4 regions of the Pelotomaculum schinkii genome follow, and region 2 is predicted to be linked to each of the others. Evidence: riboswitches for the same ligand, from Rfam matches in the RefSeq annotation. Region 2 holds a riboswitch; each other region holds the start of a gene.

Region 1 (4,465 bases), on a different contig from region 2:
ATGGAGGTGTCGTTTACCGTAATATAGTTTGGCGCAACAGTTACCTTGTAGCTAAGTCCCTGAAATTGGGCATAGTCGCTTTCAGTCGCAAAATCAGTGATAGCTACGCTGGTCACGTCATTAAAATTCTTTTTTTTAATTTCCTCAATTTTGCTCTGGGCCAGTGAGAGGGCTTCGTTGTAGCGGTAAGTGTCGCTGTTCTGGCGGCTGGCCAGGACAAAACTGTTCAGCATGGTGACAAGCACCATTGACAGGAGCAGAAGGGCCACCAACACTTCAAGCAGGGTCAGACCCTGTTCATTGTTAATAAATTTATACTTTTTTTCCCGGGATAGGGGCCCTTCAAAATTAATAATTCGTATCACTGACCCTCACCCGCCCAAGTGTATCTATGAAAACGTACTTATTTTTCCCGGTATTATTGTCCACAAGTCTTACAGTCCCGCCAAAACCATTAGCAGGTCTGCCGCTTGCAGCAAAAAGCATTTCAGGGATATTATTATTATTCTGGTTTACAGGAGATTGGAACAAATCTACGCCGGATGGGAGTTTTATAGTTTTGTAGGCTATTACACCGTCACTAAGCAAGTAAGTTTCAGTTTCTATGTTCCATATCACTTTATAATTAGTATTCTGAGTCTTTACTATTTTCTGTTGCAGGTCGCGAATATCTGAAGCCATTTCCCTGGCAGAGATGTCGAGTTGATAAGCACCAATAATTTTCTTGAAATTGGGCACAGTGAAAGCAACAGCAATGCTGATGATTAGCATTGCTACAACCATCTCAATGATGGTAAAGCCAAGATTATTTTGAACCATAGGTGTTTGCTTTTCAATAGGGGACATACTCATCTCTTAAATAAGTTGTTATTAACATGATTCTCTTAATTGTCAGGACTTATAATCCTATATGAATTCAATAAAATTATTTGTAAGGTATTATACTTAACCCTGCCTTAATTTGCATCCTAATCAAAATAAATAATAGAACTTTAATCCATAGTTATTCGATAGAACTTCCTACGGTTGTAGGTGGCGCAACACCCTCCTCAGGATTTGCATCATTTTTAACAGTAATATTGTCACTATCGGAGCCTGAAGCATCATCCTTGTCAGAACCACAGGAATACAAAAGATAACCACTAGTACCAACTTTTAAATATTTGTAAGGAGTACCCCAAGCATCATTAAAAGTTGTAAAACCATTGTCAGTCAGCACTGTTTTGGCTTCAGCGGCATCTGCTGGAGATGTTCCATCTTCGTTCACTATTGGGTCACTAATGTAAATGTCTAATATTGTTTTCATGCTCTTTAATTCAGCAACTGCCCTCTTGTTTTTGGCCTTATCGCTTTGCTTGCTCATTACGGGAATAGCGATGGCTGCCAGGATACCGATGATAATCAGCACCACCATCAGTTCAATCAGGGTAAAACCTCGTTCGTTTCTTGCTATTTTCATTTACTTCACTTCCTTTTAATATAATTGTTATGTAGTCCCTAGTTGCAACTGCTTTCTTAACCTTGCAGACCGTTTACTTGGATTCTAGCGATAGTCGCCATTATGCCGGCAATAATCAAAACTCTTTTCATCCGCATTGGGCGAAGCGACGTTCGTCTTTGTTTCATTAACCACCTCCAAATCATGAATTCTCATGATTTCCATTGATGACCAGGCCAGCCACGCCGGCCGAAAACTATTTCACACTGTCCATTACAGTAAACATCGGCACCATAATCGAGATCAAAATGAACCCGACCACCACACCCATCCCCAACAGCAAAATCGGCTCGATCATGGAGGACAGGCGGGAGACCATAGCGTCCACTTCTTTTTCGTAAAAGTCGGCTACCTTTTCCAGCAGGGTGTCGACCGACCCTGTTTCCTCCCCAATCGATATCATCGTGCTGACCATCGGAGGAAATACCCGGCTCTTCATGAGCGGCTCGGCAAAACTCTGGCCCTCTTTGATGCTTCTTTCAGCCTCCTTGAGGCCCATATTCACCGAGTGGTTGTCCACGATGTTTTTGACCACTTCCAGCGACTGCAGGACCGGCACGCCGCTTTTCAACAGGGTGCTCAACGAGCGGCAAAAACGGGAGATAATGATTCTTTGGACCATGGGGCCCATTACCGGAAGTTTCAGGACAACCGCGTCTTTCATTTTCTTGCCCCGCCCGGTCTTAACACCGGTCTTGTAGCCGAAAGCCAAAGCAACCACCAAAGTCAGAGCAATGAACCAGTAGTTTTTTAGAAAACCGCTGACACCCATAATTATTTTAGTAGTAACGGGCAGGGGCGCCTTCATGTCTATCAGCATTTTGGTCATGCTGGGCAACACGAAGATCAAAAGGGCCACTACCGACAGCACCGCCACTACCAGCACCACTGTCGGGTAGGTCATGGCCGACTTGACCTTCTCCCTGATGTCGTGCTCTTTTTCAAAGTTTACAGCCAGCCTCTCCAGCACGTGTTCCAGGTCGCCGCCGACTTCCCCGGCCTCGACCATGCTGGTAAAGATACCGGGGAACACCCGGGGATAGGGTTTCATCGACTCGGTCAGAGACATGCCGCCTGCCAGGTTGCCGCCGACCTTTTTCATCGTGTCCTGCAGCGTCTTGTTATCGCACTGCTGGCTGATAATGCTTATTGTCTGCAGGAGAGGGACTCCCGCCTGCACCATGGTGGCAAACTGCCGGCACATTACAGCCAGGTCCCTGCTGCCGACTTTTTTCTGAAAGAGCTTGTCCAGCTTAATGCTGGTCCCGGCGAGAGGGGCTTCTTTAAGCTCCACAACAAAAAACCTGCGGTCCCTGAGCTGGGTGATGGCTTTGCTGCGGTTTTCGGCCTCGATCTTACCGGTGACCAGTTTGCCGGCCGGGTTGCGGGCTTTGTAGGCAAAGTTTTGTGTCATTTACTCCACCATTTTCTTATAATTTCCAGTTGATTGACTGATGAGCAAACGTTAACCGGCCGTATAAATAAGGATCCCCCTTCTGGCACAAGGCCCAAAAAGGGCCTTTACTCACCGAAGGAGCACCCGCTTTTAACAGTCCTTCTCTACTTCAGCAACCTGACAGTCGTAGCCTAGCGGCCTCAGACCCATGGTTTTGCGTCCCCGCCTTTCGACAGGTTTGCTGTTTTCGGTGGAAGGTTTATATATATTTTGGAATATTATACTATTTTGTTGTGATATGTCTATAATACAATTTTAAAGTAAAGAATGCAATATATCTTCTCACCAAATAAAAAATATTCCTTTCAGTTAAGCGCTTTAAGAGCGCCTCGGGATCGGCCGCCCGGGTCAACGCCTCCTCCCTGCTGATTAAGTGGCAGACACCCGGTATGGAGTAGGAAAAGTCCAACTCCCCCACCTGCTGGAATTTTTGGTACTGCTCCGGCGTCATAATCTCGCGGGCCATCCTGTCCGTATCTTCTGGAGACAGCGGGCCGGCAGGCGCACTTCCAAAGTCTAATTTCCCCTGCCATTCCGGCGCGGCCAACGGCAAAAGCGCCCCTGCAGACGCAGGGCCGGAGGCGCTTTAGTACGTCCGAGGCGCCCACCTTGAAGGCACAGGAAAGGATTTCATCACAGGTCATTTGAATAACCCCCTAATCTGAAAAAATGCAGCTACGAATTTATTCCCCATATGCAACATTAGGTACCAACCAAGTTAGTACTAATGTGCCATATGCGATCAAAATCGCACATTGCTGGTTTTCATCTTCTACTGCACCGAGTTAGCAATATGATTGTCTTAATTGTTTTCTGAATATGCGACCCTCATCACTTCCTCGATGGTGGTCAGCCCCCGTAGAGCTTTTTGGATACCGTCCATCCTCAGGGTAACCATGCCCTCGGCCTGGGCTTTTTGCTTGACTTCATCGGCAGAGGCTTTATTTAAAATGAGCGTGCGCAACCCGGTGGTCATAGGCAGGATCTCTACGATGGCCATGCGCCCCCGGTAACCGCTGTTCCGGCATTCATTGCAGCCTGCGCCCCGGTAAAGAGTCAGCGGCTGGTCGGGCCCGGCGCCTATAAACAGCCGTTCCGGGGAATCCGGTTCCGGTACATAGCTCTGGCGGCACCTCGGGCAAATTAGCCTGACCAGCCGCTGGGCAACCGCGCCCAGCACCGATGAGGCCACCAGGAACGGTTCTATATCCATGTCCACCAGTCGGGTGAAAGCGCCCGCGGCGTCGTTGGTATGCAGGGTGGAAAGGACCAGGTGTCCGGTGGTGGCTGCCTTGACGGCAATTTCCGCAGTTTCGCCGTCGCGGATTTCCCCGACCAGGATCACGTCCGGGTCCTGCCGCAGGATGGCCCGCAAACCGGTGGCGAAGGTCATCCTCGCCCTGGGATTGACCTGGGTCTGGTTGATCCCTTCCAGCATATACTCGACGGGATCTTCCACGGTAATGATATTCTTCTCGACGGTGTTTATTTCATTGAGCGCTGCGTAAAGA
Region 2 (4,465 bases):
CGGTAAACAACGGGGCAAAAGCAGGCTGCATCATTACCCGTCCGAAATAGAACAGACATCCTACAACTCCTGCGACAATTAAAACTGAGATAACTTTTTGGGTTTGGTTAAAAGCCTGCCATTTCTCCCTTAACCTGACGATGAGGTCACCCGGACTCAACTAAACCACCTCAACTGTGAAAGGACATATTAAACCTGCATGCGGGACACTTCCTGATAAGCCTCAATAATCTTATTCCTCACTTCGACTGCAAGCTGCATGGCCAACTTGGCTTCTGTCATAGCTATTGTTACCTGGTGAATGTCTTGAATTTCGCCGGTAAGCAACTCACTCGTCAGCTGATCAGCTTTGACCTGGGTATCATTCAGTTTTTTCAGGGCGTTGTCCAAAACACCGGCGAAAGAAGCGCCCCCGGCCTCCTGTTTAGCCCCGGTTCCCGCCGGTTGCGGCGGTAAGAATGGTTGTCCGACAGGCAATACCTGCATTCTCATGGCCCCCCTTTAACCGCGCCCTATCTCCAGGGCTTTCAAGGCTATATCCTTGGCGGCATTTAAAGCTGTCACGTTTGCTTCATAAGACCTGGTAGCGGAAATCATATTAACCATTTCGTTGACGATATTAATATTCGGGTAGGCTACATAACCAAGCGCATCGGCCATGGGGTCGGCCGGTTCATACACCAGCCTGGGCGGCCGGGCGTCTTCCAGAACCTGGACTACCCGTACCCCCGTGCCTCTAACACTTGACAGCGATGAACCGCTGGCAGAAACCTGCTCCAGTATTTGCGCAAAGACAGGAATTCTACGGCGGTAGGGAGGATTGGCCGGGTCGTCGGGCCGGCCCTTGGTGTTCATATTGGCGATATTATTGGCAATCAGGTCCAACCGCAGTCTTTCCGCCGTAAGCCCTGATGCGCTGACGGCCAGAGAGTTGAAAATACCCACTTGTCTACCCCTTCCCGCCGGTTATGACGTAACTTAAAATAGAAAAATGCTCACTTAATTCTCTACCTATCGCCTGGTATTGAATCCCGTTGGCCGCAAGGTTGGTCATCTCCTCATCGATATCGACATTGTTGCCATCGGTTCGCATGGAAGTTGTTTCATTCAGGTTCACTTCGGGCTGCAGTTCATCCAACAGCGCAGTTACGCCGAAGTGCCTGGGATCGGTTTTGTTCAAGGCAATGGACCCGTGTCCCAATGCTTTCTTAAGCAAGCTCTCAAAGGCGACGGTAGATTTTTTGTAGTTGGGCGTATTCACGTTGGCAATATTATTGGCAATTACCCGCTGTCTCAAGGCGCCCGCATCCAGACCTTTTTGAAGTGATAGGAGTATAGGATTTGAAAACAACTCCAACGGCGTCACCCTTTCTGGTAAAATGTTGAATAACTAGATCATTCTGAACAAAAAAAACCAAGCCAAAGTAAAGAGCTTGGATCAATCTTACCCTGGCAACCCAGCCGCCGTGACCAATCATTCGGAGCTCGCAGGTATGGCAGCATACGAACTGCCAAAAAATCCTGCGCTTGTAGCCCGTTGTAGCCCGTGAATTCTTAGTTTTAGGCCCGTAGCTTTGCGTCCCTCCCTTTCAGGAGGTTTGCCTTTATCATGGAAAATATTATATTTTGACTAACTTTAACAATATTCTACAGCAAAGCACTTTTCCCTGCAAGGGCAAAATTATTATCCAAAAAAAAAGGTGATTCATGCTAATATTTTAGGAAGCAGAGGGACGGTTCTTTTGCTTCCTTTCCTTGAAAAACTGTACAACTACCGTCCCCCTGTCACTCCCAAGGCGCATTAAACCGTTTTATATTGCGCCAGTAAATTCATGACCGTAAATGGGATTACATCCAGCGGAGCCAGGCATTCCGCCCCGCCAAGTTCATAAGCGACCTTCGGCATGCCGAATACCACAGATGTAGTTTCATCCTGCGCTATTGTCCTGGCCCCGGCCCGGCGCATAGCCACCATACCGTTGGCGCCGTCACTGCCCATTCCGGTAAGCATGATCCCGATGGCGTTAGCCCCGACAAATTCTGCAACCGACTGGAACAGCACCTCAACTGAAGGGCAATGCCCGCAAACCTTATCACCTGACCGGCAGTCAACCAGATAGGAACCGCCGGAACGGCGCACGGTCATGTGACGGTCACCCGGCGCAATCAGTACCCGCCCGGGCAATACTCTGTCCCCTGTTTTAGCTTCTTTCACTTCCATAGCGCATAGATCATTTAAGCTGTCAGCAAAATGTTTGGTAAATCCAACAGGCATGTGCTGTACCACCACCACGCCGGGTATTGCGGCGGTAAAACTTTGCAATATTTTGCGGATTGCTTCCGTCCCTCCGGTAGAAGCCCCGATGGCTATCACCTTATCTGTAGATTCGGCTAAAGCCCGGCTGTCCGCCCTAATTGTTTTGATAGATTCACGGCTGCCCTTCCAGGCGCTTACATTCGCTAAGGCCGCAATTTTCACCTTGTTACGCAATTCCCCCAACATAACATCTAAACCGCGGGCTATGTCAGTGCTCGGCTTGACAACCACATCAACAGCTCCGGCCTCAAGGGCGGCAAGAGTGATGGCGGCGCCTTTTCTGGTGAGGGCGCTAACCACAATTACCGGCAACGGGTACTGGGGCATCAAATGGCGCAAAAATTCCACTCCGTCCATCCTGGGCATTTCTACGTCAAGTGTAAGCACATCCGGTTTCAACCGGACTATCTTATCGCGGGCTATAAATGGGTCGGAGGCCACCCCGACCACCTCGATGTCCCGGTCCATGGCCAATCCCCGGGCCAGAATTTCCCTTACCAGGGCAGAATCATCGACAACAAGCACTTTAATCTTTTTCATTATGTTCACCTTTAAAAAGATCGACCTGTTTAAAATTTTGTTTGAAGGAAAAGTTATATTTTTTTATATACCGAAGGCTTGATATATTTATATAAGCCGGCCTCCCGGTCTAGCGTCTCGGAATGGCCGATTAACAAATACCCGCCCGGTTCGGTATACCGGTGTAACTTTTCGATGAGTTCCCGACGGGTGGCTTTGTCAAAGTAGATCATTACATTACGGCAAAAAATCACCTGAAAAAGTCCTTTGAACCGGAATTCGCGGCTCATCAGGTTTAAACGGCGGAAAAGAACCATATCCTTCAAACATTGCTTAACCGCCCAGTTACCGTCTTTTAAAGGGCTAAAATAACGCTGCCGGTATGATATGGGCACCTGTAACATCTTATCCGCCGGGTATATACCTGCCATAGCTGTTTCTAAGACACTGAACGAAATATCAGTTGCCAGAATACCTGCGTCCATATGTAATGAATTACCGCCTAGATATTCCTTAAGAATCATCGCCAGGGTGTAAGGTTCCTCCCCTGAAGAGCACCCGGCAGACCAGATTCTAACCTTCCGCCTGCCAGTATTCCGCTGCTCTTCACTAATTCCAGGCAGCGCAACATTTATTAAAAAATCAAAATGCTCTTTTTCGCGAAAAAAATAGGTATGATTAGTAGAAATCTGATCCACCAGATTGAGCAGCGCCTCTCCGCTGGTATCCTGGATAATATATTCATAATACTCCTGGAAGCTGCCGAACCCGCCTGAAAGCAACACTTTTTGCAGGCGCGCGGCAACCAGGCTGCGTTTTTTTTCTCCAAGCGTAATCCCGCAAATTTTATTGACCAGACTGCTAATCAGTTGAAACTCCCGGTCGGTAAGCTGCATGAGTTCACCACCAATACCACCGACGGGAGAATTAGTTTGAAACAGCCACCTAAATCTCCCGCCGGTATTATACTGTTTAATCAATTAAATAAGTTATATTAATTGGGATACTCCTCCGAAGACAGGTATCATCTTATTGGCCCCTTTTCTTATCAGAAATTGCCAAATTCCGCATCATTCAGAGAAATAATGTCTTGCGGCTTTACCCCGGCATCCTTCGCCGCGGCTACTTCCAGGACACCCTTTTTAACGGGTTTATTCTTAATGCCCCAATTTCGCTCCTGAACAGGAGGCTGATGCGCAACAAGCGATTTGGTGGTGGCTGCAACTGCCGGAGCGACCGTAAAACCTTGCTTTCTAAGTGTAAACTTATCGAGCATCTGCTTAACCATCGCAGCCTGACTGGACATCTCTTCGCTAGCGGCAGCCAGTTCTTCCGAGCCAGCCGAGTTTTGCTGCGTAACCTGATCTACCTGGTTCAAGCCCTCGTTGATTTGCCCGATACCTACAGCCTGTTCTTTGGAGGCTGAGGCTATTTCACCGATCAGGTCGGTTACCTTGGCCGTGCCCAGCACGATCTCTTCCAGTGCCTTGGAGGTTTCCTCGGCAATTTTGGCGCCTATTTCGGTCTTTTGGATCGAGCCTTCGATCATCTCCGCGGTCTCCTTGGCCGCCTTGGCGCTACGCTGGGCCAGGTTCCTCACTTCCTCGGCCACAACGGTAAAGCCTTTGC
Region 3 (4,465 bases), on a different contig from region 2:
GCCATCAGCGCCCAGGTCGGGAGCATGGAATACGTCGAGGAGGCCGCCCGGGAGATTGAAGAGCGCCTGAGCGGGAAAAAGCCGGAGGTGCAGGTCGTGGCGCCGCGGGAACTGCTGCTCCCGCTTAACAACGTGCTCCGCGTCCTGAAGCAGTTTTTCCTGGCGGTTTCTTCTGTGGCGGTGGCGGCCGGCAGCCTTACGATTATGGTGGTGATGCTGCTGTCGGTGGTCGAGCGCAGGCGCGAGTTCGGCATTCTCAAGGCCCTCGGCTGGACTCCGTGGGACATAGCCTGCATGGTGTTGGTGGAGTCCATAACTTTAAGCCTGCTCGGCGCGGGGATCGGGGTTGCCCTGGGGTACGGCGGACTGATTGCGGTCAAGGAGTACCTGGCCATCGACATCGGCGCGCCGGGCTTAAGGGTGGCCGCGCTGGTTTGCGCCTGCGGCGTTCTGGTCGGCGCGGCGGGTGGCCTTTACCCGGCCTGGCGGGCTAACCGCGCCGCCCCGGCGGAAATCCTGCGCGGGTGACCATGGGGACGGCTTTTAGACGGGAGGAGTCTTTCGATGGCGGATATATTGATATCGCTTAGAAATGTGGAGCGTATTTACGGGCGGGGATCTTCCGCGGTCAGGGCGCTGTCTGTAGACCGGCTGGATATTGACCGGGGAGACTTTGTGGCCGTGACCGGCCCGTCCGGGGGCGGCAAGACTACCTTGTTAAATTTGCTGGGGGCGTTGGACCGGCCCAGCCGCGGCCGCGTCATGGTCGCCGGCAAGGATATCGCGGGTCTGGGCGAGGCGGCGCTCTGCCGCTACCGGCGGGAAAAGGTGGGGTTTGTTTTTCAATCCTACTGCCTGCTGCCCACCTTGAGCGCGCTTTCGAATGTGCTGGCCCCGTCAATACCTGAAGGATACGGCCGTCGCGCACGCGACCGCGCGCGGGAGCTCCTGCGCCGGGTGGGCCTGAATGGCGCCGAAAAGCGCCTGCCAGGCGAGCTCTCCGGCGGTGAACAGCAGCGGGTGGCCATCGCCAGGGCGCTGCTGTTGGACCCGGAGCTGATCCTGGCGGACGAGCCCACGGGGAACCTGGACTCGGCCAACGGCGCCGGCATCATCGAACTGCTGAAAAGTTTGCATGAAACGGGGAAGACGGTGCTGGTGGCCAGCCACGACCAGCGGGTGGCGGACGCCTGCGGCAGGGTTCTGCGCTTGGTGGACGGCAGCCTGGTTAGCTAAGTGCTTTTTTACTGTTTTTTGATATATTTTTTTAGTAAAAAAATATTGCATAATGAGGATGATTATAGTAAAATGACATCGGCAATATAGCAGTATATTTTTTTGCAGGGCTAACCCACCGAAAGGTGGGGGCGCAAAGCCAACGGACCTAAAGCATGGAAGCTAGGGTGGCTGGGTTGCTAATAAAGGTTGCAGCAACTTAGCCGTTTTTATTTGACCAGTGAGCCAGAAAAAGAAGCCTTTTTCATAAATAATATACATAAACTAATAATAGGGCTAACCCGCCGAAAGGCGGGGGCGCAAAGCCGACGGGCCTAAAGCATGCGAGCTAAGGCGGCCGGGTTGCTGATAATCATTTTGCAATCCGGCTTTTTATTGTTGAAAAGAAAAACATTTTATGTAGGAGATGGATAATTATGATAAAATAATTTACAATCTAAAATATTAACAGGGGGTCATTGGCAGTGGGAGAGGAAAAGGTGCCGAAAACAGCTTTGGGGAAAGCAATATCCGTTATTGGCGTCACTGTTTGTGCATTTCTTGTGTTGGTTTTGATCGTTAATGTAACGTTTATTGTAAGGTCATACATATATCCGGATAAGGTCCCTGATTTTTTTGGGTATAAGCCCTTTATCGTCCTCTCCGGTTCCATGGAGCCGACAATTCTGGCGGGAGACCTTATTGTGACCAAGGTAGTAGCGCCGGAGCAAATTGTCAAAGACGATATTATCGCCTTCCGCGCCGCGCAGAACACGGTCGTTACCCACAGAGTGACCGACGTCCGGACTGAGGACGGTTTAACCTTTCTCACCAAGGGCGACGCTAACACCGGCGCTGACGCCAAGGCGGTGAGCGTGGCGGACCTGGAGGGCATCTACCTCTGGCGCGCCGCCGGGGTCGGCAGGTTTGCCATGTTCCTGCAGACGCCTCTCGGAATGCTGCTTTTTGTTATAACACCTCTCTGCTTGTTTATCGTTTACGATATAACGTCGCGCAACAGGCGCAACAGGAAAAAAGCGGATCGCGAAGCTCAGCTGGAAGCGGAACTGGCGGCGCTGCGGGCGGCAAAGGGCGGAGATAAAAAAATTGAATTATAGTAAAATGTTAACCCCTATTTATTTTTAAGGGCTAACCCGCCGAAAGGCGGGGGCGCAAAACCGACGGGCCTAAAGCAAATCAGCTATGGCGGCCGGGTTGCTGAAATGTAGCAACCCGGCCGTTTTTTTAAATACACTAAAAATTTAATTAATTGATGAATTGAGAGGAGTGATGAGCGGCGCCAAGGTCAAAGCGGCAAAATGCACTCATCTAGCACGGAAGGAATTTATCCAAAGAAACGGCCTAAAAAAATAAATGAGGGAAGGAATGATAAACCAATGAAAAACCCGGGCAAAACCGTCAGAGCCGCCGTACTGCTGCTGGTGCTCTGCATGATTTCCACAGCAATGATGGGCGGCACCTTCGCCAAGTATACCAGTGAGTATGATGGGGAGGATATGGCTCTGATTGCCAACTGGACACTGACACCCACTGTGATCAGAGGAGCAGGAGAAAATACAATAACATACGACCTCGGTGACGCTGACCTTGATTTATTTTCCCACACAAAGAATCATATGCTGAGGGAAGATGGACACCCTATCATCGCACCCGGCGTTGATGGCGATTTTGTTCTCAACATTGCAAACACAGGTGATGTCGCAGCTGAGATGACTTTCGATTTTGCGGTTAATGACGTTTCAGTTACTGATAATGAGATAACAATTGCAGATGTTCCTCCTATTGAGTATTCTCTAACAGGGAATGATGACTGGTGCAATCTATATGATCTTAAAGACAGACTTAAAAATGCAGCTTCAGCAGGAGAAGGTTTTAGCCCGATGAGTAATGTACCCCAAACAAATGGCAAGGCGAAAGCGACAGTGTATTGGAGATGGCCGTATGAAGCCTCCACGACTGTATATACTGATTCTACAGATGTAAATGACACCACTCTGGGCACTAATTCTGCCATAGATGACCGTACAGAATACAAACTAACTATTACCGTGAAAGCAACACAAATTAATCCTAATCTTTAGTAGATACACCTATCCACCTATAAGGAGAGCCTTCGGCTCTCTTGCGGAAGACGCAAAGCGCGCGCATTTGCGTCTTCCGCAAGAGAGTTATATGAGCATAGCGCTGCAGCCTAACTCTGCAACAGGAACCGGCCATGTAGGTGCGATTTCAATCGCACACGGCGCGGCAGCGCCGGACTTGTATGGATCTGCGCTAAAAGAGTGCGAATGAATCCGCACCTGCATTTCTTCCGGAAGGGAGTCATATAAGATTAATTCTGCCAGCCTTAACTCTGCACCGGAAACCGGGGTGATATCGTGGATCAGGCGATGAATAGCGAGAATGCGGAGCGAAGGCGCAAAAACTTCATCCTGGCGGTCATCATCACCATCATCGTGGTGTACGCCGCCGTGCCGACCTACGGGATCATCCGTGACATCAGCACGGGCGGGCATGTTTTTGTTTTGAGATCAAACCTGCCCGATGTGCAGGTGAAACGCCCCGTCCTGGGGTTTATCGGCAGGCTGTATCACTTTTTTTCCCCGCAGGAGGAGGTTACGGTCCCTGTTGAGCAGCGCATTGATTTAATGGGCCGGGTCGTCTACACCGACGGGACACCCTTTGCCTACGGGCTCATTGAGTTCCGCAGCGACCCGCGCTATACCAGGACAGACAGCCAGGGCTACTTCATCTTTATTGACGTCGACGAGGGTTCCCATACCATCAGCGTCCTTGACGAAGCCGGCAACGTGCTTGCAAGCTGCAAGGTCGATATTGAAAGGACGGCCGGGACCGAGGACGCGGAACTCGTCCGTCTCCCCGACGGTACCATTGTCTTTCAAGTGGCGGTGCATGTCAAGGTGCTGGAGATCACCATTTATCTTAAAAAGGGGGAGGACGGAAAGGTCACAGGTATTGACCGGATCGAGCTGGGAGCTGCTCCCGCGGGAACGCCGCAGTCAATCAACCCGGCCAACCCAGCCGATCTTGAGAATCCAGTCAATCAAGTCAATCCTTACAATCCTGTCAACCCGCCTGTGCAACCGGACACCCCTGTTCCTGCCGGCGGCGGTGGCAGTGGTGGAGATGGCGGTGGTGGCGGATCGACGCCTTCACCTTTCGATTTTGACGTTTTGGACACGGCTACGACCGCCTCATACGGTACGGC
Region 4 (4,465 bases), on a different contig from region 2:
CCGGCCAGTGGGCCTGCAGTCATGTTGCCGTCAGCGTCGTAGAGGACGGTTTGGCCGTTATAAGTGGCCAGGCGGTTGTCTGTGGCATAGGTCAGAGCCGCATCATCCATTGTAAGAGACACATTTTCGTTGAAATTCTCTTCCTGGATGAGGTTTCCTGCCGCATCGTAGGTATAATCGTACTGGCTGATGACGCTTCCGCCGGCATCCACATCCTTCAATTGCAACAACCGGCCAGCTTCATCGTAGGTCCGGGTTGTTTGGGTACCGTTGGGGTGAACGGTTTTAACCAGCCTGCCGTTGGAATCGTATTCGTAGGTAGTGACCCGGTCCGCCCAATCGGTTACTTGAATTAACCGGTTGGTTTCGTCGTATTGATATTGTACCTGCCGGCCGCCGGGGTAAGTGAGAATGCGCAGGTTGCCGATGGCGTCGTAAGCGTATTCAATGGTGTTGCCCCAGGTATCCCCGTATTCCACAAGGCGGTTTAAGGCGTCGTACTGGTATTCGATTGTACCAGTACTGTCGGTGGCGCTAAGCAGGTTACTGTTCTGGTCGTAAGTATAGGATACCGTCCCGTCAGGGTAGGTGGCACTGATGAGTCGTCCGGCGTCGTCATATTCATAGGTGGTGCTCTGGCCTCTGGCGTTGATTTTTTGTGCTATCAGGTCCCTGTTATTGTAGGTCAGGGTGATGTTGCCGGAAGCGGCGGTGGTTCTGCCGGTCAGCCGGTCGGCGTTGTCATAGCTGAAGCTGGTCTGGTTGTTGTTGGGGTCGACCATGGCTGTCCGGTTGCCGTGGGCATCAAATTCCTGTCTGCCCTGTCCAGTTAAGGCGTCGATGGTTGATTTCAGTCTATTCAGGTCGTCATATTCAAACTGGGTGATGTTGCCACCCGGGTCGGTAAATCTGGTCAGGCGGTTTAATTCGTCATACTCGTCGAAACTAACGTTGTTCCCCAGGGCGTCTGTCATGTTTTTAGGGTTATAGAGCTCATCATAAGTGACTGTTAGGACCTGATTGCCCAACGCGTCTATTCTTCCGATGAGGTTGCCCGCTGCGTCGTATTGATTGGTGATAGTGTCGCCCAGGGGATTTGTGACACCGGTGAGCCGGCCCAAGTCATCATAGCTTAACTGGGTGATGTTACCACGCGGGTCGGTAACTTTCACCAGGCGGTTTTCCGCGTCATATTCATAACCGGTCTCATTGTTCAAAGCATCAATTTTGCTGACAAGCAACCCATTGTTGTTATAGGTGTAACTGCTGGTATTGCCCCTGGCGTCAGTTTTGGTTAGAATGTTGCCGCGCCAGTCGTAAGTATAGCTGGTGGTGTTGCCCAGGGGATCGGCGACAGTCAGTAAGTTGCCAGCATCGTCATAAGTCATAGCGCTTGTTTTGCCGGCGTTATCGGTTATGGTAATCGGTTGCCCGGCCGCATTATAGCTGTAAGTAGTGGTGTTTTCCGCCGGGTCGGTTACAGTTTGCATCAAGCCATTCTGGTAAGTATATATAGTCGTGCCGGAGCCTAAGCCTGTGTCGGGGGTGGTTGTGCTGAGCAATAACCCGCTTTCATCATAGTTGTAGAGAGTTTCATTTCCTAATGAATCGGTTGTTTTTATTAAATTGCCATTCGAGTCATAAGTGAATGTACTTTGTTTTTCCAGAGCGTTTTCCACCAAAAGAAGGTTATTATTATCATCATATTCCATGGTGGTTGTATGACTCGCTGGATCAGTAACGGTAAGCAGATTGCCGTTACCGTCATAAGTATAGCTGGTTGTATGGTTAAGAGGGTCGGTTATGCTGGTGAGGCAGTTATTGATGTCGTAGGTGTAGGTACCGGTGATATTGCCGGGATAGGTTATATTAGTGCTACGGTACTTTTCGTCGAAGGTGGTTGTAATGGTGTTGCCAAGGGCGCTGAGCATGGTTGTCCGGTGGTTGTCCGGGTCATAGCTGAACTGGGTGGTGTTGCCGCTCCCGTCGGTCTGATGGGTAACTTTGCCACTATCATAAATGTTGCTTAACAAGGTATTACCGCCGGAAGCAATGATTTCGGTGAGGCCCTGTGTGTTATAGTGGTAGCTGGTGACATTCCCCAGCACATCCTGTACTGTGGCCAGGTTGCCTTCGTTGTCATAGGTATAGGTCACGGTCCGGCCGGCAGTGTCGGTTACGCCGGTGAGACGGTTGTTCGTGTCATAATTGAAGCTCAGGGTGCGGCCGGTGGGTTCACTGGCTAAGGTCAGCAGTCCACCGGTATAGGTCAGGGTAAGCGTATTGTTGTTTTGGTCCGTTATGCTGGTTAGTTGACCAATGTCGTTAAAGATATAACCGGTCTGGTCCTTGAAGGTGAGGGTATAGCCGCTGCCCGGCCCGGCAGTTAGTGTTTCAAAGCATCCGGCGGGTCGAACGTAACTGGTTCCATCGTATGTAAAGGTGTAAACATGCCCGTCGTCATAAGCGACGCTGACGCTGCCGTCCTGGTTGATGGTAAGGTGAACATTAAAATTATTGGTCCAGCCCTTGCCCTGGGTGCCTGTATAATCATCCTGAGAATTGTAGAATCTGGTAAACTCAAGGGACGGGCCTACGGAAGGAATGCAAAGGTCTGTCTGGGCCAGGATGAAGTTGCCAGTGGAAAGGTTAACGGATCCTTTTCCATACAGGCAGTAGGGACGTACGCCAAAGGTTTCTTTGGAGATAGTATTGACTTCTACAAAATATGGATAGCTGGTCCCTTCGTGAATTTTCCATACATCGGTGAAATCCCAGCCTGTAAATGTGACCTGACGCTGCATAGCGGAGGTTGTTTGCGGTGTTCCTTTGCCCGTATCAGACTGTCCCGATGTCTGCGTGTCGTAGTAGCATGATGCAACAATACCGCCTTGGTTAATGAAATCCAAATCTCCTATCAAGCCGCCGGCATTAGGACCGGTCGCCGTCACATAACCTTTGGAATATACTGCATTATCATTTTAGTTTCACCTCTCAAAATAATAATTTATAGAGAATTTCCCGCTTTTTATACTCGGAAAAACACTCCTCTGGAGCCCCCGAACACAAAAACACAACCAAAAGAAAAAGCCCGTCTTGCATCCCATTTGACCGAATGCCGCGGACTTCTTGTGAATTAACTTCGGCAACCCGGCTGTCAATAGTCGGCATAAAACCTCAACCGTAGACCCGTGGCTTTGCGTCCCTGGCTTTCGCCAGGTTTGCTCTTTCGTGGGAACTGTTATTTAATTTTATAGTATTATACATTTTATAGAAATGTTTTACAATATCCTGCATCAATTTTATTTTCTATCTGCTGTCCTTATCCAATAAATATTATGACATGCTATTTATACATTTAATGGCTGCTATTCTTAAGTTGTGAAGTCTAGCTTTACTCAAGCAGACCGAGCCTATCCAATACTACGGCCAACATCTCTCTAGTGACATTTCCTTGCGGCTCCGTGCCGTCCATAATGCCTTTTAGCTTTGCCTTATTCCACGAAGCGCCGGCCCAGGGGCTGGCTGAAGCATACTCTAAGCTTTTGATTTCATTTAACATGACATCACTTGCATGCTGCCAACTCCAGAAGCTGATTCCCGGCATTCCAAGTTCACCTGCGGTTTTTATGAAACGCGTAATTTCCCCAAACTTTATATCCCCATAGCTCTGGCCAACAGGCGCCATTTGGAGTCCAAATTGACTGTACTGCTGAACGCAATCCTTTAAAGCGTCTTCCGGCGCCATCCTAAAATCGCCCCAATATACCTGCGGCAATGCCACGTCACAAAAAGCTGAAAATTTCTTATATGGAAATTGAGCATGGTATACCGGGAGGGCAAACGTGCTGTAACCAAGCTTCACATTTTTCATTATTGATGATGAAGAAATCCCGCCGGATAAAGCAGCTGCTTTTTTCTCACCATTCTGGTTCTCATATTCTATTTCCGCGTCGATAACCAGCCAGTCAGCTCCACCCTTGACTGCCTTTTCCATGCATGTTATTTCACCGGAAATATTGTTGCCATAACTGTAACCCCACGCGCCGACTATCAATCCGGCATTTTTTGCAGGACCGGCAATCTTGTCTAATTGATTCCAATAATTTTTGCCGTCCCACGCTTTGACAAGCAACCCTGTTAAGCCCAAGCTTACTGCTTTGTTAATAATATTATTTATTACACCCTTTTCTGCAAGCTCCAATTCCCATATCCACATCTGCTTACCAGCCCATGGCTCCAAATCTACCACTCCATTTCCCAGGATTTTTATAGAGCGCAAACTAGTTATTAATACCATATGGAATAGAATTATCCCTGTGAATGAATCCAAAAAAACAAAACCCCACGGTATCAACCGTGAGGTTTTAAAATTATTCTGGCGACGACCTACTCTCCCAGGGGCCGACGCCCCAAGTACCATCGGCTCAGGAGGGCTTAACTGCCGTGTTCGGGATGGGAACGG

What was found. Region 2 has a riboswitch for cyclic di-GMP ahead of flgB (flagellar basal body rod protein FlgB). Riboswitches for the same ligand answer to the same signal wherever they lie in the genome.
Region 1: it holds a riboswitch for cyclic di-GMP, as region 2 does, so the genes downstream of both, Psch_RS00830 (type II secretion system F family protein) here and flgB (flagellar basal body rod protein FlgB) in region 2, are expected to answer to the same signal.
Region 3: it holds a riboswitch for cyclic di-GMP, as region 2 does, so the genes downstream of both, Psch_RS08450 (signal peptidase I) here and flgB (flagellar basal body rod protein FlgB) in region 2, are expected to answer to the same signal.
Region 4: it holds a riboswitch for cyclic di-GMP, as region 2 does, so the genes downstream of both, Psch_RS09330 (RHS repeat-associated core domain-containing protein) here and flgB (flagellar basal body rod protein FlgB) in region 2, are expected to answer to the same signal.

Annotation. Positions count from the first base shown of each region.
Region 1 is NZ_QFGA01000001.1:158,437-162,901, reverse strand. Features, by position in the region: gene Psch_RS00845 (prepilin-type N-terminal cleavage/methylation domain-containing protein) at 1-365, opposite strand, end outside; gene Psch_RS00840 (prepilin-type N-terminal cleavage/methylation domain-containing protein) at 349-846, opposite strand; gene Psch_RS00835 (prepilin-type N-terminal cleavage/methylation domain-containing protein) at 1,004-1,459, opposite strand; gene Psch_RS00830 (type II secretion system F family protein) at 1,695-2,912, opposite strand; cyclic di-GMP riboswitch class I at 3,063-3,147, opposite strand; gene Psch_RS00825 (hypothetical protein) at 3,178-3,507, opposite strand; gene Psch_RS00820 (GspE/PulE family protein) at 3,757-4,465, opposite strand, start outside.
Region 2 is NZ_QFGA01000003.1:411,154-415,618, reverse strand. Features, by position in the region: gene fliF (flagellar basal-body MS-ring/collar protein FliF) at 1-160, opposite strand, end outside; gene fliE (flagellar hook-basal body complex protein FliE) at 190-486, opposite strand; gene flgC (flagellar basal body rod protein FlgC) at 502-945, opposite strand; gene flgB (flagellar basal body rod protein FlgB) at 950-1,357, opposite strand; cyclic di-GMP riboswitch class I at 1,449-1,613, opposite strand; gene Psch_RS18225 (protein-glutamate methylesterase/protein-glutamine glutaminase) at 1,802-2,857, opposite strand; gene Psch_RS18220 (CheR family methyltransferase) at 2,911-3,732, opposite strand; gene Psch_RS18215 (methyl-accepting chemotaxis protein) at 3,885-4,465, opposite strand, start outside.
Region 3 is NZ_QFGA01000001.1:1,827,497-1,831,961, reverse strand. Features, by position in the region: gene Psch_RS08460 (ABC transporter permease) at 1-528, shown strand, start outside; gene Psch_RS08455 (ABC transporter ATP-binding protein) at 565-1,236, shown strand; cyclic di-GMP riboswitch class I at 1,335-1,420, shown strand; cyclic di-GMP riboswitch class I at 1,501-1,586, shown strand; gene Psch_RS08450 (signal peptidase I) at 1,701-2,333, shown strand; cyclic di-GMP riboswitch class I at 2,353-2,438, shown strand; gene Psch_RS08445 (hypothetical protein) at 2,613-3,317, shown strand; gene Psch_RS08440 (hypothetical protein) at 3,615-4,465, shown strand, end outside.
Region 4 is NZ_QFGA01000001.1:1,998,230-2,002,694, forward strand. Features, by position in the region: gene Psch_RS09330 (RHS repeat-associated core domain-containing protein) at 1-2,909, opposite strand, end outside; cyclic di-GMP riboswitch class I at 3,142-3,236, opposite strand; gene Psch_RS09335 (hypothetical protein) at 3,395-4,243, opposite strand; rRNA gene rrf (5S ribosomal RNA) at 4,377-4,465, opposite strand, start outside.